Thermosynechococcus vestitus BP-1: one gene and its partner. Each later gene encodes a partner of the first gene's protein in a complex. Links are inferred from orthologs where the notes say so. Each region holds a gene or a part of one and is shown in the gene's direction. Other genes may lie near its edges. The genes, in order: TLL_RS01680 and ureC.

Region 1 (11,668 bases):
GAGCTGGCGGTTGCAGCGGCGAGCTATCTTTAGCCAGTTTTTGCAGGGGGGTGGCCTGGCAACCTATTACCTCACGATCTTTGCTGCCTATCAGTTTTTGAGCGTCATGCCTTGGGGGGTGGCCTTCCCATTGATGGTGTTGGTGACCCTAGGGGCGTTTTTCATGGCGTTGCGCCAAAATCGAGCCATTTTTGCAGTGATTGGTGTCCTTGGCGGCCTAGGGACCCCCTTGTTGCTCTACAACCCAGAGATGAGTCGTCCTTTGGCATTGGCCAGTTACACCTTTTTAATCCTCTTAGGCAGTTGGGCAATTTATGCAGTGAAGGGCTGGCGATCGCTCCTGCTGTCAGCCTTTTGGCTGGGATGGGTGATGTTAAGGCTGTCAATGACTCCTCAGCCCGTTGATCAGGTGGGGGTGTTACAGGGGATTCTGGCGTTGACTTGGTTGGGCTTCACGGTGTTGCCCCCTTGGTATCAGTGGCGCGATCGCGACAGCGCAGCGGAGCGATATCGCTCCCAAAAGACTTCCCCCCAACCCTACGGTCAAACGATCGGCCCTTTTAACCCAGTGATTGCCCTCAGCCTGAGTGCTGCCCTCTGGGAGTGGTCAGCAACGATAACAGGGGGGGTGTCTATCCTTTTTGGGGTACTCTACCTCGGAACCAGTCTGCTCTGGCGACGCCTGCCGCAACCTTGGCGCTGGGTCTATAGCTTGACGGGACTGGTGCTGATTGCCTTTGGCATTGTTGTTCGTTACTCCAGCAATCGCTTTATCCTCGCACCCCTGGCGATCGAGGGGCTGATTTTGCATTATCTGAGCCAACGCTATTCCTCGCGACCCCTGCAGGTGATTGCCCATCTTTGGTGGGGACTACTCAGCCTTAGCTTCGTTGGTCAACTGCTTTTTACCAGCGCCGATCGCCCGCCGCTGTTGAATCTGGCTTTTGTCACCCATTTGGTGGTGCTTGGCGCTGCAGCAGTCAGTACGCGTTTTTTGCCCCCACCCACCCGCCCTCTGTACTGGATCTTGGGCTATGGGGTAACGATGATTTGGATTCAGCACGAACTCGCCCCCTTCGGTACGGGGGCAGCCACCCTTGTCTGGGGACTCTTTGGCGTCGGACTGCTTATCGATGGCTTGCAACGGGACAGCGCTGCGGTGCGCACGGTGGCTTTAATCACCCTCATCATTACTTTAGGGCGGCTTTTCTTTGTTGATCTCATCCAGCTTGCGCCCCTGTGGCGAGTCCTCCTATTTATGGGGTTTGGTTTGATTTTTTTGCTGCTGAGCTATTTTTTGCGCGCCCTCTGGCGGCGATCGCCCGGGGAATCCTCTAGGATCAGTGAAGAATCCCCAAGCAACAAGTCCGAAGAAAACCCATGACCCGCATTGCTGATCTACGCCGTGATTACCGTCGTCAACGTCTCCTCGAAAGCGACGCTGCCGAGGATCCCATCGAACAATTTCGCCTCTGGTTGACAGATGCTGTCAACGCGGAGTTACCGGAACCCAATGCGATGACACTGGCCACAGTTGGCCTTGATGGGATGCCCGCTGCCCGACTGGTGTTGCTCAAAGAAGTAGACGATCGCGGGTTTGTCTTTTTCACGAACTATCGCAGTCGCAAAGGTCGGGAATTAGCCGCCCATCCCAAGGCCGCCCTTGTGTTTTGGTGGGCAGAGCTAGAACGGCAGGTGCGCATTGAGGGCAATGTTGAGCAAATTAGTGCAGCGGAGTCTGATGCTTACTTTCAAAGTCGTCCCCTTGGCAGCCGTTGGGGGGCATGGGCATCCCAGCAGAGTGAGGTTTTAGCGTCCTACGCCGAGCTGGAAGCCCGCCTCGCGGCAGTGGAAGCCCACTACGGCGAAAATGTCCCTCGGCCAGAGCATTGGGGAGGCTATCGTGTGCTGCCGACCCTCATTGAATTTTGGCAAGGGCGACCCAATCGCCTCCACGATCGCCTGTGCTATCGTCGCCAAGGAGACCACTGGCAGCGGGTGCGCCTCTACCCCTAGGATAGGGGGGATACCTCGTAAAGATGGGCTGAGACCCCGATGATTCCCGGTGAACTGATCCCCGCAGAGGGAACCATTGAACTCAATGCTGGCCGGCCAACGGTGACTTTAACGGTCGCCAATACCGGCGATCGCCCAATTCAGGTGGGATCTCACTACCACTTTTACGAAGTCAATCCGGCTCTCCAGTTTGAGCGTGAACAAGCGCGGGGAATGCGCTTAGATATCCCTGCTGGCACAGCCATTCGCTTTGAGCCGGGGGACGAGCGGGTGGTGCAACTAGTGGCCTTGGGTGGCACTCGTCAAATCTATGGCTTTCGGGGGGAAGTCAACGGTGCGCTCTAGTCGGGATTCCAAGCATCCTGTAGATTAAACAGTATGGATGACAATGATTTCCCCCTTCTGGACAGTTCTGAGGATGCACTAGCGGCGCTACCGAATGAGGAGAGCGCTCGTCCCGATCCTGAAGCCATGCTGCCCCTGCTCACCTCTGCCGATGTCACAGAGCGGATGTTGGCGGCTCGCGCCTTTTGCGAATTGCAGGATGAACGCGCCACACCCTATCTCATCCATCTCCTGCAAGAACCCTGTCCTCTTGTTCGCGTTAGTGCTGCCTATGCCCTTGGCCGTAACCCCAGTTTGGCAGCGGTGGATGCCCTCATTCAGCAATTGGAGCGAGACTGGAATGGCTATGTCCGCAAAGGCATTGTTTGGGCTTTGGGTAACTGTGGTGTCCGCTTTCCCTTGCCAGAAATTTATCGCCGAACCCTCGACCCCTTGATTCACGCCCTGCAAACGGATATTTCTGCTGTGCGCCTATGGGCGGCTAGTTCCTTGGGTCAGGTGGCAGAAGCGAGTGAAGAGGCGGCGACAGTTGCCATTCCTGCCCTTGCCCTTGCCTTGGCTCAGGACGCGATCGCCGCTGTGCGCAGTAACTGTGCTTGGGCCTTAGGTCATGCCTGTCGCAAAATTCCCCTTGGGCCCCTTTACACCCAAGCTATTGATCAACTGATTGCTGCCCTCCAAGACAGTGATATGGGCGTCCAAGAAGATGCTAAAGCAGCGCTGTTTAAGCTGGGGGATGCCCGGGGACTGCAAGCGATCGAAGATCTACAACTAGAAGCCTTTGGCTAAGGGATGGGTCACATGGCCGAACCACTAGTAGAGCTGCGCGGTGTCTGCAAAGCCTTTGGCAATAAGCCTGTCCTCAGTGATGTGGATTTAGTCATTTATCCCCAGGATGCCCTTGTGATTCTGGGACCTTCTGGGACTGGCAAGTCAACGATTCTGCGGATTATTGCTGGGTTGCTTGCTCCTGATCGGGGCGAAGTTTATGTGGCCGGTGAACGCCGCCAAGGCTTGCGCCAGGATGGTCTGTGCCGGCTGCGCATGGGCATGGTCTTTCAGCAATCTGCCCTCTTTGACTCTCTCACGGTTGCTGAGAATGTTGGCTTTTATTTGTATCAGCACACCCGTTTGCCCGAAGCCCGCATTCGTGAAATTGTGAGTGAAAAACTGGCGATGGTTGGCCTCTCTGGCATGGAAGACCTCTACCCAGCGCAGTTGTCTGGGGGGATGCGCAAGCGAGTCAGTTTTGCCCGTGCCATTGTCGATAATCCGGAAGACCCCGATGATGATCCCTATCTCCTGCTTTACGATGAGCCAACGGCAGGGCTAGATCCCATTGCCTCGACAGTGATTGAGGATCTGATTCGGGAATTACAGGAGAAAACCGGTCATGCCTACGTTGTTGTGACCCACCAAAAGAGTACGATTGACCGCACGGGCGATCGCTTGATTCTGCTCTATCAAGGGCGTATTTGTTGGGAGGGAACCCAAAGGGAAATTCAGACAACAGATAATCCCTATTTGCGGCAGTTTCTCAGCGGCGATGTCAATGGTCCCATGCGCATCATTGATCAAGTGGGTACTGCTGCTTTATAAATAGGTCCCATGGATAACCTATAAAAGACATAAAAAGGAATCAATAATTGTGGCTTTACATATCGCGTGGCTAGGCAAAAAATCTCCCCCCTGTGGCAATGTCACCTATAGTCGTGAAATTACCAATGGCCTATTGGATCGCGGTTATCAGGTGAGCTTTCTGCATTTTGCCCAAGAGGATGAACAGGAAGCTGAGGGCGAAGGTGAGATGCCAGATGTAACGCTCCCTTGCCTCTATAAATCGCAAGTCTATACCCTGCCCTCCCTACGAGCCAACAAAGTTCTGGTTGAATCCCTCAAGAAACTCAAACCTGATATTGTCCACGCCTCCTTGACCCTGTCTCCCCTTGATTTCTTTCTTCCCGACATCTGCGAAGAGTTAAAGATTCCCCTAGTTGCCACATTTCATCCTGCCTATAGCGAAAAATATCGTACCCTAACGGCGGGCACCGCCTTGATGACTTACCAGCTCTATGCCCCCTTTTTAGCCCGCTATGACCGCGTGATTGTCTTTTCCCAATCACAAAAGGAACTGCTGATTCGTCTTGGGGTCGGCCCTGAGACTCTGCGAGTGATTCCCAATGGGGTAGATACGCGCAAATATACCCCAGGACCTTCTACGGCCAAAGAGGACTTTAAGGCGCGCTACCTCTATGTTTACCAAGGGCGGATGGCGATTGAGAAGAATGTTGAAGCCCTCCTGCGCGCTTGGTGTGCAGCAGAAATGCCCTCGGATTGTAAGTTGCTCATGGTGGGGGGGGGTGCCCTGATGCCCTCACTGATGGCGAATTATGGCCCCGAGCAAAATATTCTCTGGCTTGGCGCGATCGTCAATGATCAAGAACGGCTGCAAATTTTACGTGGCTGTGATGTCTTCATCCTGCCCTCACAAATTGAGGGGTTATCCCTTTCGCTCCTAGAGGCAATGGCCTGTGGCTTGGCCTGCTTGGCCACCGATGTCGGTGCGGATGGTGAAGTGCTAACCGGTGCCGGCATTGTCTTGAATCCCCAGTATGTGAAAACCCAGTTGCAAGCGCTGCTGCCCATTTTTTATCAACATCCGGAAATGATTCGCCTGCTGGGAAACAAAGCCCGTCAACGAGTGCTGGAGCGCTATAGCCTTAGTCACAACTTGGATCGCCTAGAGGCCTGTTATCAAGAACTGATGACTGCCTATTCTTTGGTGCGACCTGCAGCCAAGGTGAAAAGCTAGCTCCCCCTAATCTGGCAAACGTTCAAAGCGAGCATTGAGACAACACCACTCGTTCCGTCGCCAAACACTACCCAAGCTCCAGCCTTGCCGTTTCAGTTGTTCGGCAACACGATCTGCTTGATCCAAGAGAATGCCACTAAAGATACCCCAGCCCTTGGGTTTCACAATTGCGGGCAAGTGGGGCAGAATCTCAATAATGACGGGCGCCAAGATGTTACAGACGACCCCATCGACGAGCTCCAGAACTTGCTCCCAACTTCCTTGGTGGACAATCAACTGGTCGGCTCTAATGCCATTTAGTTCTGCATTCCGTTGAGTGGCGGTGACAGCAAGATCCGAGGTATCCACGGCATAGGCTTTTTGGGCCCCCAGCAAGAGGCTGGCGATCGCCAGAATACCGCTACCACAACCAATATCGGCAATCACTGTCGGCGGCAGCGGCTCAAAGGTTTGATCCAGTTGCATCTCTAGGGCTTCAAGGCAAAGCTGGGTGGTTTCGTGGGTGCCTGTGCCAAAGGCCATGCCGGGATCCAGTTTGATCACCAAGCGAGTGTTATCAAGGGGTGGCATTTCCCAAGCGGGACAAATCAGCAAGCGATCGCCCACGGGTATCGGATGCCAATAGGCTTGCCAACTATGGGCCCAATCCTGCTCGTTCACCAATTGCCAGTGGAGTTTTGGCGAGAGATAACCTTGCGCCACCACATCCTGCTCAATCCAAACCCCTAGGGCAGCAATGTCCAGTAAGCTCACCCGCTGCTGCGGCACATAGCCTTGGATCAACACTCGTCCCTGCTGTAGTTGAGTTGCCGTTCCTTGACAGCCAAAGGATTGAAGGCGCCAGTAGACCAGCTCTTCCGCCTCAGCTTGACAAGTGACGGTAATTTCCCACCAACGCTGCACCACAACCGTGCCTACAAATTCACGATATAGGCATCACGAATACCGGGGACCTTGAGGATTTCCTCCAAGAGTCCTTCGGGCAGGGGATCGTCCAAGCTAATCACCATCACCGCATTGCCACGCACCATCTTGCGTCCCACCTGCATACTGGCAATGTTGACATTGAAACTTCCCAACTGGGTGCCAATCTTGCCAATAATGCCGGGCATATCACGGTGCAGTGTGAGCAGCATATAGCGGGTTGGCGCCACACTAATGGGAAAGTCATCAATACTGGTGATGCGCAATTCATTGTGGGAGAGCAAAGCGCCAGACACCGATCGCGTCATCGATGGGCTTTTAGCAATCAACGTCAGGGAGCCGGCATAGTCCCGCTGCGATTCATCGCGAGTCTCAACCACGCGAATTCCCCGCTCCTTGGCTTCTAACCCAGCATTGACATAGTTGACCCGCTCCCGCAAGGCTGGAGAGAGCAACCCCTTCAGCGCAGCAATCACAATGGGTTGACTCTCATTAGTGGCCAGCTCCCCTTGCAGACGGACTTCCAGAGACTCGACCCGACCACCAGCCAACTGCCCCACCAAGTTACCAAGGGTTTCTGCCAACTGCATATAGGGCGCTAGTTTTTCTAGGACATCTGGGCGCAGGCCGGGAATATTCACCGCCGATCGCGCCGGCAATCCCAGGAGGACATCGCGAATTTGCTCAGCGACATCAATAGCCACATTCACCTGTGCTTCTTCAGTGGAAGCTCCCAGGTGGGGAGTTAAGATCGCTTCCATTCCCAGACTCCGCAGGGGAGAATCGGCCTCAAGGGGTTCATTTTCAAAAACATCGAGGGCCGCCCCCGCCAGCCTACCGCTTTTGAGCGCTTCCACAAGGGCTACCTCATCAATAATGCCGCCCCGCGCACAGTTAATAATCCGGGCCGTGGGCTTCATCTTGGCAATGGTTTTGGCGTTAATTAAATGCTGCGTTTCGGGAGTTTTCGGCAAGTGCAGTGTAATAAAGTCTGACTCCGCAAAGAGAACATCCAACTCCACAAGACGGCAGCCCAGTTGTTCAGCTCGCTCCGTTGAAAGATAGGGGTCATAGGCAAGGAGTTTCATCCCCATGGCCCGGGCAACCGTGGCCACATGGGAGCCAATTTTACCCAAGCCAATAATGCCAAGGGTTTTCTTGTAAATTTCTACCCCTGTGAAGCGTTTGCGATCCCACTGACCCGCTTTAACCGCAGCATTTGCATCGGGAATATGACGGGCAAGGGAGAGCATCATCGCTAAGGTGTGCTCCGCAGCAGCAATGGTATTGCCCTCCGGAGAATTGACCACTATGATCCCTTTGCGAGTGGCGGCAGGCACATCGACGTTATCTACACCCACCCCAGCACGGCCAATAATTTTCAGTTGGTTGGCAGCCTCAATCACATCTTTCGTGACCTTGGTTCCCGATCGAATCATCAGGGCATCGTATTCGGGAATAATTTTGATCAGTTCTTCCTCTGAGAGGCCGATTTTGACATCTACTTGTGCCACTTGGGCAAGCAAATCAAGCCCCACCTGTTCAATGGGATCGGAAACCAGAACTTTGGGCATAGCTAAACACTATCTATAATGCCAGAGCAGATATGCTATCACATTTTATTCCGCTCAAGGTAGGGGTAGGATGCGTTTTGGGGATAGTCTCCCCCTAAAAAGGGTGGTATATGCTTTTTCTTCCTGATCGCGCTTCACCCTGCAAATTAAGATGATTTACCCAAAAAGAGCTGAGATAGCAGTAGGACCACTCCCGCTGCTGCAGCAATTCCGAGACCGGCCCCAACGAGATGCTGCCATTGATCATCTTTTTCTTTTTGTTTCATTGCCAAAAGCAGGAAAAACTGATCTTCGTCACTGAGATTTTGAACAAAGGATTCTGAAAGCATCTCTAAGGGCAGATTTTTGAAATGCTCAATACGGCGATCAATATATGCTGATTGCTGGTGTAATCGTCGTTCTTTCTTCTGGAGAGCGTCGGTTTTGGCTGCCTCAGTTTTCCGTTTAATTTCGCACATAATCATGTACTTGCGGGGACTGACTGCTTTTGTCCCTATCGCTGCCAGCATGTACAAGAAACAGAAAAAAGCCCATACATACCCCAGAAAGCCGAGAAAACCTCCGATCCTACCAACCAACAGACCAACCAAGAATAGAATGCTGCTCTGGATAAGATCGCCCCATTTCCTTGCCGAGCTGATCGCATCTAAATCATCAAGCTTGAGGCCATGGTAGGCTAGCTCCTTCTGTTGCTGGTTGTTAATGGCATTGATTGCTCGTTCATATTCCCTTTCAATGGCCCATCGCTCTTGCTCTAGTTTTTGCGCTACCGCTTCCATGCGCACCGGATCAAAAATGGGGCGCACCGCCCCGACATCTCTGACTGGTTCTGGTTCAACAGATGAGGAGGGACAGTCGCCATGCTCCATGAGATAGTGATAGGCTTCGTTGATTTGCTTGAAGTGCTCCTCGACAACTTGCCGCGCCCTTGTCGGAGTTTCAGGGGGCAGTTTATCGGGATGGCACTCCTGGCAAAGGCGACGATAGGCTGCTTTGATGTCTGCTTTGGAAGCACCCGGCTGCAAACCAAGAATTTTGTAGTAGTGACTCATGACTACTAGGGGAAAATCTGAACGTAACCTCCGGCTTGCTATTGTAGTAAATTCAACTAACGCTTGCGAGGATCAACAGTTGCGCCAAAAACAGTCACCACCTGGTAATTGACTCGATCACTGTCTAAATTAGCAACCCAAACCGGCGAGGGCTGACCAACTTCCCCACACAGATTTTGGTCATACTGTCTTTGGCCTTGTCGATTAGTATTATTAGTATTCATCAATTGATGATCGTGTAGGATTGCCAACGCAAAAGGTTTACAAAACTGTCCTTTGCCATTGCACACAACGATACGGCAGTTTTGGTCAACTATTTCCTTCCATTGGTTACGGGTTACAGTGCCAATGCTCCGTAGTTTAGGTTGATTGGGGTCAATGTTGCAGTTACTCAGCCCATTTAGGGCTTGATAGAATTTACGCAGTTGATTTCGAAATTTTTTCTTGAATTTCTGGAGGCTATCGGGAAGTTCCCAAAAGGTGTCAGGTCCTGCATCATTATATTCCCAGAAGTCGTGCTACACTCTTCGAAGCATACCGGCTCCTTGTGCGCTTGTTCCAAGGCCGTGAGTCGGAATATGGAGCAGGGGCACACCAAAAAGTCTTTTTCCATCTTTGAAATGATTTACCCACCCTTGAGGTGTGGCGGCGGGGGCTTGAGTCAGCCAGTAGCTCGCCTCTGGAGTCATCCTAGATGGCGACCATTGCTGAGGATGGGCTAGAACAACTCAAAACTAGAGGCGATCGCCCGCCTCAAGAATTTTCTCTAATTCGTCGGCCACCTGTAAAACAATACGGATACTCATATCGAGGGCTTCTGCATCGCAATCAGCGGCGACTTTGTTACAGAAGACAGCAATGTATTTATTGTTAGCAAGGGGGCGTAGTTCCCAAGCGCCAATTTTCTTAGTAGCATTTTCAATTAAGAGATAGTTAGCTATCTCTTGGTCCAGATGGCCGTCGGAGATGTAGCCAATTGACCAGACATCGCGAATCTCGTAGCTGCCCAGTTGTTGGGTCTGCGAGTCAATAAAGGCTTGTTGCGATCGCCCGTTACCCAGATCAAAAATAACACGGTAATCGCCATCCTCATCTACTCGGTAACGGATCCCCAATTGATCTAAGAGACGCGCGACACGCACATCCGCTTGGACTCGCCGCTGACCAAACATGCGAAAACCCCTACTGGCCAGTGTAGTTTGCATTACAGGTTATCGTATCAGATTGTTGTGCTTATTGTTATGCTTACAGTGGCAGTTTCACGAATGTTCATATATGCGGCAAGGGCGAGAGCGTGGTATGGTGACTAAGTAGCTAAAAACTCCCCATCTACGCGGGGTTGCCCGCTCACCCAACTCAGTTAAGGGGCTGCCATGCTGTCAAAGGGCTTTGAGGTTGAACTCTACACGGGTAAACCCACAGGCGAGATTGTGGGATTGTCGGATCGCATTGTGAAAGACTTGCCGGGGTTTGTGCGTGAACCCGATAGCCGCAATGTGGAATTTACTACGCCCCCTGTGTATCTCTATGATCAGGCCCTCTGTGACTTGCTGCGCCCCCGCTTTCGGCTGCGGGCCTATCTGCAATCCTTGGGGGACTTAACGCTGGTTCCGGGCAGCACCCTCAGTCTTGGTGACACTCAACGCTTTTATCGTTCTGACCCCCAGAATCCTTATCACACCTACATTGAGCAAACCTACGGCACCCGGGTGGTGACAGCCAGTGTCCACATCAATATTGGTTTGCGGGAGCCAGAGGCATTGATGCGTGCCTGTCGGCTTGTGCGGCTGGAGGCACCCCTGTTTCTAGCCCTCAGTGCTGCTTCACCGTTTCTCGATGGTCAGGTGACGGGCTATCACTCCACCCGCTGGGCCATCTTTCCCAAAACGCCCCCCCAAGTGCCCCTATTTACTAGCCATGCCCACTTTATTGAGTGGACGGAGGCGCAACTTCAACAGGGCACGATGCAAAATGTGCGGCATCTCTGGAGTGCCGTGCGTCCTAATGGCGATCGCCGGCCCTACGATCTAAACCGTCTGGAACTGCGCATTTGTGATTTGGTGACGGATCCCATTGCCCTACTGGCCATTACGGCTCTCCTGGAGGCGCGGCTGCTGCAATTGCTCGATACCCCTGACCTGGATCCTTTGCGCTGGGGCGATCGCGAGACCTTGGCCCAACTGGCAGATGAGAATGAGCAGCTTGCGGCAAAACGTAGCCTTGAGGCGGTGTTGACCCACTGGCGCGATCGCCGGCAACTCACAGCCGCCGCTTGGATTGCAGAACTCTATGAAGAGGTGTGGCCGATCGCCAAAGCCCAAGGATTTAGCTGCTTTCTGGTACCGATCAAAAAAATTCTGCGCCAAGGGAATACAGCTCAACAATGGTTGGCACAATACGCAGCGGGGCAGACCATTCCTGAGATCATGGCCCAAGCGGTGCAGGAGATGGCTGCCAATGAACAGGAATTTGCTGACCAACTCTGTCCGCCGCTGGCAACGGTTCAAGGCTAAGTATGGCACATCTTTTCATTAGTACGGGGGAAGTCTCTGGGGATTTGCAGGGTGCCCTGCTGGTGAAGGCGCTCTATCGCTTGGCGGCAGAGCGGGGAATGCCCTTAGAAATTTCTGCCCTTGGGGGCGATCGCATGGCCGCCGCAGGGGCAAAGGTGCTCTTTAATACGGGGAGCATTGGCTCGGTGGGACTTCTAGAAGCCCTGCCCCTCATCAAACCCACGATCGCCCTGCAACTGAAGGCTCGCCGCTACCTACAGCAGCATCCGCCGGACTTGGTGGTTTTGATTGATTACATTGGCGGCAATGTTGCCATGGGGCAGTTTATTCGGCGGCACTTTGCCATCCCAATCGTCTATTACATTGCCCCCCAAGAGTGGGTCTGGTCCCATGGCCTCAAGACCACCCAGCAGATTGTTGCCCTCAGCGATC
Region 2 (11,904 bases), 320 kb from region 1 along the record:
CTCAGCCCCAAGGGGTTACCGATGGCGATCGCCCACTCACCGGGCCTCAGGGTGTCGGAATTCCCCAGTTGAACCGTGGGCAGATTCTTGGCATTAATTTGCACCACCGCCACATCCGTCAGGGAATCAGCACCCAGCACCTTGCCATCGTACTGGCGACCATCGGGAAGCGTGACTCGCACGGCGCTAGCGCCTTCCACCACATGGGCATTGGTCATGATTTTGCCATCGGGCGTAAAGATAAACCCAGAGCCTTGACCTTGGCGCAGCGGCACATCTGGCACTGGGAAAGGAGCGAGAAAAGGATCCTCGCTACCGCGGTCCAATCGTAGCGTATCAATACTCACCACCGCTGGCCCTGCCTCAGCAACCACCTTGGCAATGAAATTCTCTCCCGCGTGGGGTCGCTCCGCGGGGGCAAGGGGAGGCAGAGATGCTTCTGTACTAGGGGTGGAGGGGGTGCGATCGGGCAAACGCAATGGACAGCCCGTTAGGGCGCCAAGGGCGATCGCCATCCCAAGGAAACTCAGCCGCCTGCGGACCATACTCAACCCAACTCGGCATCAGATCCACTCTAGCCTTATTCTGAAAATAGTGATTTTGTCGAACGTCTGCTGCCATGCTAACTGTGATTAGCTACCTTGAACAGCCCATGACCTTTGATAGTTTCTTTGGGCCGGTGACCCTTCAGCCAGGTCGCAATGAAAATGTCGATGAACGGCGCTGGCGCAACTGCAAAACCCACAATGCGGATCTGCAAGCTTTGATGAAAAAGGGCCTCATTGTTGTCGAAGAATTGGGCTAAATTTAGACTGAGAAGGCCAGACTTCGCCGGCACCTGACCTCTTTAGACCCCCAATGAGCTACCGGATTGATCGCCAGACCTATGCAGAAACCTATGGCCCGACCGTGGGCGATCGTCTGCGACTTGCGGATACTGACCTGATTATCGAAATTGAGCACGACTACACCCACTATGGCGATGAGGTTAAATTTGGCGGCGGCAAAGTGATCCGCGACGGGATGGGACAGTCCCCCATTGCCAATGCCGAAGGTGCGGTGGATGTGGTGATCACCAATGCGGTGATTCTGGACTGGTGGGGCGTGGTCAAAGCCGATGTCGGCATCAAAGACGGCAAAATCTACAAAATTGGCAAAGCCGGAAATCCCTACACCCAAGAGGGGGTAGATATTATCATTGGCCCCGGCACGGAGGCGATCGCTGGCGAAGGCATGATCCTCACCGCTGGGGGGATTGATGCCCATATTCACTTTATTTGTCCACAGCAGATTGCCACTGCTATTGCCGCCGGCATTACGACAATGATTGGCGGCGGAACGGGACCTGCCACGGGTACCAATGCCACCACCTGTACGCCGGGACCTTGGAACATCTACCGCATGCTTCAGGCTGCTGATGCCTTTCCAGTGAATTTAGGCTTTTTGGGCAAGGGCAATAGCAGCCAACCCCAAGGATTGATTGAGCAAGTGCAGGCGGGCGTTGTGGGTCTCAAACTCCATGAAGACTGGGGCAGTACCCCTAATGCCATTGACACCTGTTTGAGCGTGGCGGAAGACTACGACATTCAGGTGGCCATCCACACCGACACCCTCAACGAATCTGGGTTTGTTGAAGATACCATTGCTGCTTTCAAAAACCGCACCATTCACGCCTATCACACGGAGGGCGCTGGCGGAGGACACGCCCCCGACATTATTAAGCTCTGTGGTCAAGCCAATGTGTTGCCCTCTTCCACTAATCCCACTCGGCCCTACACCGTCAATACCCTCGATGAGCACTTGGATATGTTGATGGTGTGCCACCACCTCGACCCCAGTATTCCTGAAGATGTGGCCTTTGCCGAGTCGCGGATCCGCAGAGAAACCATTGCCGCTGAAGATATTCTCCATGACCTCGGGGCGTTTAGTATTATCTCCTCAGACTCCCAAGCCATGGGACGGGTGGGGGAGAGTATTATTCGCACATGGCAAACTGCCCACAAAATGAAGGTGCAGCGGGGACATCTCAGGGATCCTCAGCGGCCGGGAGTCGATCACGACAACTTCCGCGCCCGCCGCTATGTGGCCAAATACACGATTAATCCTGCCATCACCCACGGCATTGCTGAGTATGTGGGATCAGTAGAGGTGGGCAAAATTGCTGATCTATGCCTCTGGAAGCCCGCTTTCTTTGGGGTCAAGCCCGAACTGGTTATCAAGGGGGGAGTGATTGCCTACGCCCAAATGGGGGATGCCAATGCCAGTATTCCCACACCGCAACCAGTACACATGCAGCCCATGTTTGCCAGCTATGGGGGCTGCCGAACCACCACATCGGTAACCTTTATGTCTCAGGCGGGCATTGCCAACAACATCCCAGAACAATTGGGGCTACAAAAAACGGTGCTGCCGGTGGGCCATATTCGCCAACTGCGCAAAGCGGATTTGAAGCTCAATGACTACTTACCCCATATTGAGGTCGATCCCGAAACCTATGAGGTGCGGGCGGATGGTGAATTGCTCACCTGTGAACCGGCGACCGTTTTGCCCCTTGCCCAACGTTATTTCCTCTTTTAAGCGATGACAGATGCGGTATCTGCCCTCTTTCAACAGGGACAACAGGCCTTTGAGCGGGGCAACTATCAACAATCCATTACCCTCTTGGCCCAGGCTGTCGCTCTCGCTGAGGGCAACACCACCCAATCGGGAGAAATTAGTCTCTGGCTGGTCACTGCCTATAGCGCTGCTGGCGATCAAGAGGCCGCCGTGAGCCTCTGCCGTCAACTGCAACGACACCCCGATCATCAGACCCGCCAGGAAAGTCGGCGCTTGCTGGCGATTTTGGAGGCGCCCCAACTGAAACGCCGCCCGGAATGGTGCAGCGAAATTCCTGACCTATCCCACCTGGGCGATCGCGCCTACACCTCCCCCTATCGCCATTCCCGGAAGCGGCCATCGGCCCCCACCCCAAAACCCCAAGAACCACCGCCCCCTGCAACTCCTTTACCAAATGCCTTTATCTGGATTGCCCTCACAGGCTTGGGCGTGGCTACCCTCTTGGCAGCTTGGTTATAAAGCAGCTTTGACCACCCTGCAAAAAGTGCTGCAAAGGCAGTAGGGTAGTTCTCAAGGGCTACAAATGACGACAGGGTAGGCCTTACTAATTTTCTTCTTAAGAATACTCTGGATGAGTGGGGCTCCAGAGCGATTACCCAAGGATGGCGATCGCTACGAAATGATGAGTGGGGAGTCAGGGGTGAGCCGTGCCTCCCACTGCCAAATCACCCATCTGTAGAAATTTTGACAGCCAACTTTAGGCATGGTCACACGTCACGGGTCTCCGTCGTACCTGCATGGGAGTTGGCGTTATTCAAAAGAAATTCAAAAGAATACCTTGACCTTTGCAACATCTCCCCTGTTGCCCAAGTTCCGTTGTCCCCTAGGGCAAATATTTCAGCCATGAGCCCATGGGTTAGTGATTGCTATAGAGGCTAAAGAGCGAGCGAAAGTCGAATAGACGAATCAACATTGGCCAAAAGGCATCTAGACCATTGGGGGCTTTCGGTTTGTGCCACCATGTGAGGCCACCATAAAGCAGTTGTACCAGGCCCCGCTGTGCCTCATCACTGACCTCAAGAAACCGCAGGTAAAGACAGCATTGCTCCTCTTCGGTGCGACTACGAACGACGGCAGCAGTCACACTAAAGTCCTGTTCCAAAAAGGTGAGGGTGCCGACGGTATCTCTTTGGGCTTCTATAAAACGCCCGGCGGTTAATAGTAGAGCAGCGCCTGTCTCCGACACATCGCGGGTATAGCCCCAGTAGGTTTGATCCCCTAATTGGAAGCGACACACAGTGCAAACGGGAAAGCGATCGCTTTGGCGCCGACTCGGCTGGTCAATAGACGACAAAACCGCAATCAAGGCAATAAAGGCGTTGTAGAGCGTCCAAGCCAACATCACCTCTAACCCTGACCGTTCATACTCCATTGGTGGCCAGATATGGAGCCAGTAACCCCCATAGCGGATAAAGACCCCTACGCTCACCGCAATCAGAAACGCCACCAGCGGCCATGTATAGCGCAAATTCAACCGCTTCCGATTGGAGAGGGTGCCCTTGTTGGTGACAATGCTGCCAATTTTGCCGAAGGGATTGCGGAGGATTTTAATCAGTTGCACCATTCCCGGAAAGGCAAAGGTTACCTCATAAACTTCACCCCAAAGGGAAAAATACCGTCCTTCCGTCGCCCAGCTAAAGGTGGCGATCATCAGCAGCGTATAGGGCAGAGCATAAAAGAGATATTCACTCAAGGTAGCCACTGTCAGGGAAATGCCGGTCATCAGGCTTAAAAAAGGGCCGATGAGAAAGCAAGTGCGAATAAAGGGGTTGATGTTGTGCAATAGCAGCGACAGGTGGCAACTGCGCTGAAACCAGGACAGTTTTGACCAAATGGGGAGATCATCGCCACAGAAATAGATTTGCATATTCCCCTGTAGCCACCGCAGCCGTTGCTCCAGATAATCTTGGAAGTTCCGCGGAGACTCGCCCATGCTGAGGATTTCATTGAGGTAAACGAGGCGATAACCAGCGATCTGCATTTTGGTTCCGGTCTGGAAATCCTCGACCACACAGCGGGTATAGTATCCGCCTATGGCTTCTAGGGCACGGCGGCGCACGACATAGGAGGTACCACAGCAGATAATGGCGTTGCCAAAGTCTCGCCCTGGCTGAATAAAGCCAAAAAAGTACTCCATATCGCCGGGCATCATAAACTCAATCCCCAGGTTTTGGGAGTGGTAGTCAGGGTTAAAGAAGTGCTGGGGGGTCTGCACCATGGATACCTGATCATCTTGGAAGAAGCCCACGGTGCGAGTGAGGAAGTTCTGAAAGGGAATAAAGTCGGCATCAAAAACGGCAATCAGTTCACCAGTGGTGTGTTTCAGGGCATGGTTGAGATTGCCTGCTTTGCGGTGCTCATTGGTGGGGCGGGTGAGATAGTTGACCCCCAGGTGCGCACAAAGATCTGCAATTTCCGATCGCCGACCATCGTCAAGGACATAGATACTTTTATTCCTGTAGTGGATCGCCTGACAGGCCACAATTGTCCGCCGCAAAATATAGGGGGGTTCATTGTAGGTGGGGATGAAAATATCTACACTGGGACAGTATTCACCCCTGAGAACCGCCTGCTGATAGGCATTTGCCTGCTGCGATCGCCAGGCAGTTGTCAGCCATGCCGTCTGGTAAAAATAAAGCAAATAGGTGAAAAAGGAGAGCACCTCAAGACCATAGAAGCCAAGACTGGCAGCGAAGCTCAACCAGTGGGCATCATTGAGCGTCACCCAGCCCCGCCACACCAGATAGCGGCAGCCAAAAAGAATGACAATGAAGCGAATAATTAAGCGGCTGACATTGTTGCTCGGAATAAAATTGAGGGCGATCGCCACCATCCCCACCAGAACCAGTGGCCACCACACACTCAACTCATCCTCAGGCATCTGTAAGAGGTCAGGTAAAGGCCGTAACTGGTCTGGGTTCACCAGATCAATGGGAAACAGCGTCGGTCGCCACGTGGTGGCCAACAGCACACCGAAGAGCAAGAGGATGCTGAAAACAAAGAATCCCCAGACCCACGGTGCAACCCATTGGCGGGGTGAAGCGGGCCTAGGCGGCTCATGGCTCATCGGCAGGGACCCTAAAAAGAGGGAACTTAGGCCATCGTTGGCATTTGCAGACGGGCAAAAATCATGCGGCCGGCGGAGGTTTGCAAGGCACTGGTGACAACCACCGACAACTGATCGCCAATGTGATCCACCCCCTCTTCAACAACCACCATTGTGCCATCCTCAAGGTAACCCACCCCTTGGGCAGGCTCTTTGCCTTCCTTAAGAATTTTCAACTCCAGGGTATCCCCGGGGAGATAGATGGGACGCAGGGCTTGAGCTAACTCGTTAACGTTAAAGACATCCACTTTTTGGAAGCGGGCAACTTTGTTCAGATTCAAGTCGTTAGTGACCAGGGTGCCGTTGATCTCTTGGCACAGGCGCACTAGCTTGGCGTCCACCGTCGTTAATTCTGGATAGTCTGCGGAGTGAATGACAATGCGATCGCCCAAACTCGCTTGGAGGCGATTGAGGACATCTAGACCCCGCCGCCCCCGCATCCGTTTTTGCTCATTGCCGGCATCGGCAATCAGTTGCAACTCCTGAAGGACAAACTGGGGCACAATGATTTGCCCTTCCAGGACCCCGAGATTCAACAGCGCCTCAATGCGGCCATCAATAATACAACTGGTATCCAGCACCTTTGCACGGGCAGGTTTGAGCATTCCCTCCGCCAAGAGGCTGCTTGCCACAGCATTGGGGTTAATTAACCGCAGTAGGGCCGGTCCGTGGCTATCGGCCAAGGTCGTTCCCGAATAGGCAAAGAGAATGCTCGTGAGAACAGCAATCAGAGGCTTAATAAAGGAAAAGTCCTTGGGAATGGGCAACAGAAAAATCGGTGCCAGCATCAAATTGGCAAGGAGCAGCCCCACCACAAGACCCACTGCCCGCGACAGGAGGGTTTCTGGGGGCAATTGGCGGATACTGCGCTCGAGACGATGGTAAAGCGACTGCAACAATAAGCCAAGGGCAATGCCAACGATGGCGCCAAAGGCAGCCATGACCCACTGCAATCCCCGCACATTGGCCACTTGAGCAAGAACCGTTTCTGGGAGTAGGTCAATGCTGTTGAAGCCAACGGCAATTCCCATCACGACGATAATGAGGAGTAAGATGGTATCGAGCATTTGTTCGCTCCTGTCGCGCTGGACATCTCCATAGGCCCTTACTTTAGGATTATACTTTCTTCTCTTTTGCTGCGGTGTTGGACTGTTGCCTATCGAGATGACGACTCATACGGCTACCGGCTCGGATGCCCGCGGCTTCGGCTTGAGGCCCCAAAATGCCCCGTGCCACAATCCCACCGAGGGTGGCCAATAGCGTTTCCTTGGCAAAGGTTTGACTGGTTTTCACCCACCACTCCAGGAAAAAATGCAGGGACGGAGGGGGAGGTCCCTCAGGGGAGGGTTCGGCCAACTGTCGCCCCAGATCTTCCCCGAGTTGCGAACCGACCATATTGCCCACCACACGTCCGAGGGTTTCACCCACAGGTCCTAAGACCACTTGCCCCGCTAAGCCGCCAGCAAGTTCACCGGCTGCCCCGCCAATTTTGTCACCGCTGTGAATCTCCAGTGCTTTTGCAATTCGTTCCGGAGTTTCCTCAAGGGCGGTAAATTGCAGTTGAATCATCTGCTCAGTGGCTTCCATGCCCAGTCGTGCACCAATGACACCGCCAACAAAGGTGCCCACTTGCACCCCCATGACAGCACCCCCAGGCCCCATCAACAGACCGCCCGCCGTTCCCCCCACCATGCCGCCGAGAATATCCCCCAGGTAGCCCCCCATGAGGAATCCGCCCATGGCGGTGAGTTTGTTGCCGACTTCTTCGGGTTCGAGATCAAAGGCGCGGGTGAGGTTTTGCAGGCCCCTATTGCCTTGGCCAATGATCTGAACCTCTCCCCAAAACTGAATGGCGGCGAGCAGTTGCAGGGGAGTGATCTGCTCGCGGTGATACTCAATGGTGATCGAGGCGGCAAGGGGGTTAACGTGAACAGACTGGATACCGCGGAGGGTTTTCAGGTAGGCAGTCAAGGAGTCGCGAAAGCCGACATCGGTTTTCAGTTCTTGAATCCGCAATCGCAGGCGATCGCCCGTGACGTGCACGAGCTCGGCAATCGGCGCAGTTTCAGCAGTGGCCATGGGAACCCTCCCCAATCGGCTCTAGTTGCTGTTGTAGCACGCACCCCAAAGGAAGGAGAAATATCTGTCAAAATGTTAAGGGAATCGCACACAGAGTTAATGACCATGACAGCCACGGTAAAGGTCGAACATCTCAGGAAGTCCTACGGTGCCATTACAGCGGTGGCCGATGTCTCCTTGACAGCCCATCAAGGGGAAATTTTTGGGGTGCTGGGGCCGAATGGCTCAGGGAAAACGACAACGCTGCGCTGTCTGTGTACCCTCTCGCGACCGGATGCGGGGCTACTGGAAGTCTGCGGCTTCTCGGTGCTTCACCAACCCCATTTGGTGCGCCAAAAATTAGGCTATGTGGCCCAAGAGGTGGCTCTCGATAAAATTCTTACGGGTCAGGAATTCCTAGAATTGCAGGCGGCGCTGTACCACATTCCCCGTGCCCTGATTCCGGAGCGCATTGAGGCGGTGCTGGCGCGCTTAGATCTACTGCAATGGCGCGATCGCCAGTGTGGTACCTATTCGGGTGGCATTCGCAAACGCTTTGATCTGGCGGCAGGACTGCTGCACCAACCCCAAGTTCTTGTCTTGGATGAACCCACCGTAGGTCTCGACATTGAAAGTCGCCAAGTGATCTGGGATGTGCTGCGGGATCTCAAGGCCCAGGGACTGACGATTATCTTGACCAGCCACTACCTGGAGGAGGTGGATCTCCTCAGCGATCGCTTGGTGATTCTCGATAAGGGACGGGTGATTGCCAGTGGTTCTCCTGAGGAACTCAAGGCCAATATCGGGGGCGATCGCGTCACGTTGCGGGTGCGGGAATTTACACCGCGTCAAGAGGCGCAAAGGGCACAGGCCCTTCTCAGTCAATTGACCTGCGTAAAATCAGCACTGATTAATGCCAACCAAGGCAACTCCTTGAATTTGGTCGTCACAGATGTCACTGTGGCGATCGCAGCCATTAAAAGGGCGCTAGAGGAAGCAGGCCTGCCCCTCTTTAGCTTGGCGCAGTCACGGCCCAGTCTAGATGATGTCTATTTAGCAGCCACCGGTCAAACCCTCTTGGATGCCGACTTGGCAGCAGCAGCGCAGCGGGACAGCAAACAGTTGAAAAAAGAGGTCATGCAACGCTAATGGGGCAGCCAATTCTCTGGGTACATGGGGATTGCCTCGACCCCAACGCCCCCATCTTTAGCCGCTATCCGGCAGCACCGGCAATTTTTGTTTGGGATGTGGCCCTGCTCAAGGAGTGGCAAATTCGTCTGAAGCGGCTGGTGTTTCTCTATGAGTGCCTGCTGGATCTACCGGTGCAGATGTACCGTGGCGAGGTGGCGCCCTTGGTGAATGCCTTTGTGGAGCTGCACGGGGGCGATCGCGTGGTGACGATGGCAAGTCCTAGCCCCCGCTTTCGCGCCATTTGTGGGCAATTGGCCTATCCCCTGGAGATCCTAGAGCCAGAACCCTTTGTTACGTTGCCGGCCAATGCTGATTTGAAGCGATTCTTTCGTTATTGGAAGTTGGCCAAACCTCGCCTGGGGCTATAGATATGTTGGCGATCGCCCACTCCCTTGAGAAGCTGCCTTGGCCGCCGCGATTCTCCCTGTTGGATCGCTATATCCTGCGGGAGATGATTCGCCCCTTTGTCTTTGGTTTTGGTATTTTTACGGCGATCGCGGCCGTTATTGGTACGGTGTTCTACCTCATTCGCAATATGGTGGAGCACCACCTTGGCCTCCTCAGTGCCATTCAAGTTTTTTTTCTACGCCTACCCACCTTTGCCGTGCTGGGCATTCCCATGGCGATGCTCTTTGGTGCGCTCCTTTCCTATAGTCAACTCTCCCGCCGCAGTGAACTGATTGCCTGTAAAAGCTGTGGGGTTAGTCCAGTGCGTCTGGTGCGACCCGCGCTCCTAGCGGGGTTCTGTGCCTTGCTCTGCACCTTTGCCCTCAATGAACTGGTAGCTCCCCCCCTGGCCTATCGCGCCATCAAAACCTTGGAGGTGGCGATCCACCGCCCGCAACCCACCTTTCAGACCCGCAATATCTTCTACCGTCGTTTTGGCGACGGACACCTGCGGCAACTCTTTTTTGCCCATCGTTTTGATGGGAAGGTCATGGGTCAAGTGACGGTGTTGAACTTTGAGCAGGGGGAGTTGCGGGAAATTATCACGGCCCAGGAAGCTCAGTGGCAGGGTTCAGCGTGGCTGTTTCGTCAGGGAACCTACCACCACCTCAGGGGCGATCGCGACTATGATGTGGCCGAGATCTTCTCAGAACGAAGGTTTGCCTACCCCCGCACCCCCCTTGATTTAGCCATGGAAACGCGGGTACCCGAGTTTATGACTAGCCGCGAAATCTATCGGTACTTGCAAATTTTGGCGGAAAGTGGCGATGCCAAACGCTTGCGGCAGTGGCGGGTGCAGTTGCAGGAAAAGCTCTCCCTCCCCTTTTTGTGTCTAAGTTTTGCCGTCATTGGCGCTGTTTTGGGGATCAGTTCTCCCCGCCAAGGACAGGGACGAGCCTTTGGCCTGAGTGTGGCGATTATTTTTGGCTACTATGTTGCCGCTTTTATTTTCACTGCCTTTGGTGAGGGTGGAGCGGTGCACCCGATCGTGGCCAGTTGGCTACCAAAGGGAATTGTGAGCGCGATCGCCCTGGGGATGCTCTACGACGCCAATCGTCATTAGTCGGTGATGAGTAGGCCATTAGTAGGGAATTTGCCAGTAGCGGCAGGCCGCATGGGCAAGGGTCATGACCCCCACAGGAATGGCCTGTTCATCCACATCAAATTCGGGGTGATGCAGGGGATAGTTGGGGCGATCGCGAAAGCCGACGCCAAGGCGAAACATAGCACCGGGGGCGTGCTCGAGGTAAAGGGCAAAATCCTCTGCCCCAAGGGACGGTTCTGGCAAGATGTGCACATGGGGGGCACCGACCACCTCCGTGGCTGCCTCCGCCAGCAATTGCGATAGGTAGGGGGTATTTTCCACTCCCGGCACCCCCCGCCGATAGTGGAGCTGGTAGCGGGCACCGTAGGCGTGGCAGACGTTAGCCACAATTTGCTCAATCCAAGTGGGAAGGGTGGCGCGGGTTTCCGGGTGGAGCGATCGCACAGTTCCCTGAAGTGTGACCTGATCAGCAATGACATTGGCTGCCCGTCCCCCTTGAATTTTGCCAAAGGTGAGCACCACGGGGCGCAACGGATTTTGGGTACGACTAATGGCCTGTTGCAAAGCACTGATGACTTGAGCAGCAATCCAAATGGCATCCACCGCTTCATGGGGGCGCGCCCCATGTCCCGATTCTCCCAAAATCGTTAACTCAATGTCATCGGCAGCGGCCGTTAAAGCACCATAGCGCACCGCCACGTCCCCCGCTGGAATACTGGGGAAAACATGGAGCGACAAAATGGCACTCACCGCTTCCATAGCGCCATCCGCAATCATCCAACTCGCCCCTTGGGCAATTTCTTCCGCAGGCTGAAAAATAAACCGCACGCGGCCGGGGAACTCCTCCTTGAGGGCAGCTAAGACCATTGCCGTGCCAAGACCCACTGTCGTGTGGACATCGTGGCCACAGGCGTGCATCACCCCCGCATGTTTCGAGCTAAACTCCAGACCGGTGCGCTCTTGAATAGGCAAGGCATCCATATCGGTGCGAATAGCCAAGAGCCGTTGTTCTTTGGAATTCCCCTCCAGCTCAGCAATCACACCCACTTTGCCCACATCCTGCTGTACACTTAAGCCTGCGGAGGAAAGGACCCCAGCCACATAGGCAGCGGTTTGATGTTCTTGGCCACTCAACTCGGGGTAGCGGTGCAGATGGCGACGAATTTCAATGAGACGGGGGGTGAGGGTGTGGGTAATCTGGCGAATCCGAGCAAGCATAGGGCAGCTGTGGCGATATTTTTGTATCCTATCGAATCTTAGGAATTCAGGGGGACCACTCCTGATAGGGATGCTCTGCTAAGTAGGCATTGGTATAGCGGGGGTCGTCGGTCACCTCAGGGCCAACCCAAGGGGGTAAAGTCAGGGGATAGTCAGCACGGGGCAATTCAATTTCTGCCAAAATGAGACCCCGACAGGCGCCAGCAAATTCATCAATCTCCCA

Evidence for each region.
Region 2: the proteins of TLL_RS01680 (region 1) and ureC are in contact, whole or in part, in a crystal structure (PDB 6ZO0), measured with the Sporosarcina pasteurii proteins. The link is inferred for Thermosynechococcus vestitus BP-1 from one-to-one orthologs. Residues at the interface, in WP_115364121.1 of Sporosarcina pasteurii: Val2, Pro3, Gly4, Glu5, Tyr6, Arg7, Val8, Ala9, Glu10, Gly11, Glu12, Ile13, Glu14, Ile15, Asn16, Arg19, Gly37, Ser38, His39, Ile40, Arg60, Asn62, Ile63, Pro64, Ser65, Gly66, Thr67, Leu84, Gly85, Gly86; in WP_115362090.1 of Sporosarcina pasteurii: Met1, Lys2, Ile3, Asn4, Arg5, Gln6, Tyr8, Ala9, Tyr12, Gly13, Pro14, Thr15, Val16, Gly17, Asp18, Gln19, Val20, Arg21, Ala23, Asp24, Asp26, Trp28, Thr37, Tyr38, Gly39, Asp40, Glu41, Asn43, Gly47, Lys48.

Annotation. Positions count from the first base shown.
Region 1 is NC_004113.1:309,343-321,010, reverse strand. What follows is about bases 969-3,708. They hold TLL_RS01680 (urease subunit beta), read left to right. Parts: upstream 969-2,055; coding sequence 2,056-2,361; downstream 2,362-3,708. Other genes in these bases: TLL_RS01670 (ABC transporter ATP-binding protein), read left to right, coding at 3,163-3,708; TLL_RS01675 (HEAT repeat domain-containing protein), read left to right, coding at 2,395-3,150; pdxH (pyridoxamine 5'-phosphate oxidase), read left to right, coding at 1,381-2,016; TLL_RS01690 (DUF2339 domain-containing protein), read left to right, coding at 969-1,384. In the rest of the region: more of TLL_RS01690, read left to right, coding at 1-968; more of TLL_RS01670, read left to right, coding at 3,709-3,960; TLL_RS01665 (glycosyltransferase family 4 protein), read left to right, coding at 4,010-5,173; prmA (50S ribosomal protein L11 methyltransferase), read right to left, coding at 5,180-6,079; serA (phosphoglycerate dehydrogenase), read right to left, coding at 6,088-7,671; TLL_RS01650 (J domain-containing protein), read right to left, coding at 7,818-8,723; TLL_RS01645 (hypothetical protein), read right to left, coding at 9,458-9,928; gshA (glutamate--cysteine ligase), read left to right, coding at 10,097-11,236; lpxB (lipid-A-disaccharide synthase), read left to right, coding at 11,239-11,668.
Region 2 is NC_004113.1:1,958-13,861, forward strand. What follows is about bases 242-3,217. They hold ureC (urease subunit alpha), read left to right. Parts: upstream 242-858; coding sequence 859-2,577; downstream 2,578-3,217. Other genes in these bases: TLL_RS00010 (trypsin-like peptidase domain-containing protein), read right to left, coding at 242-545; TLL_RS00015 (hypothetical protein), read left to right, coding at 620-805; TLL_RS00025 (hypothetical protein), read left to right, coding at 2,581-3,075. In the rest of the region: more of TLL_RS00010, read right to left, coding at 1-241; cellulose synthase XcsA, read right to left, coding at 3,473-5,683; TLL_RS00035 (PIN/TRAM domain-containing protein), read right to left, coding at 5,710-6,789; TLL_RS00040 (HMA2 domain-containing protein), read right to left, coding at 6,839-7,801; TLL_RS00045 (ABC transporter ATP-binding protein), read left to right, coding at 7,907-8,929; TLL_RS00050 (hypothetical protein), read left to right, coding at 8,929-9,339; TLL_RS00055 (LptF/LptG family permease), read left to right, coding at 9,342-10,481; TLL_RS00060 (M20 family metallopeptidase), read right to left, coding at 10,500-11,681; TLL_RS00065 (CYTH domain-containing protein), read right to left, coding at 11,728-11,904.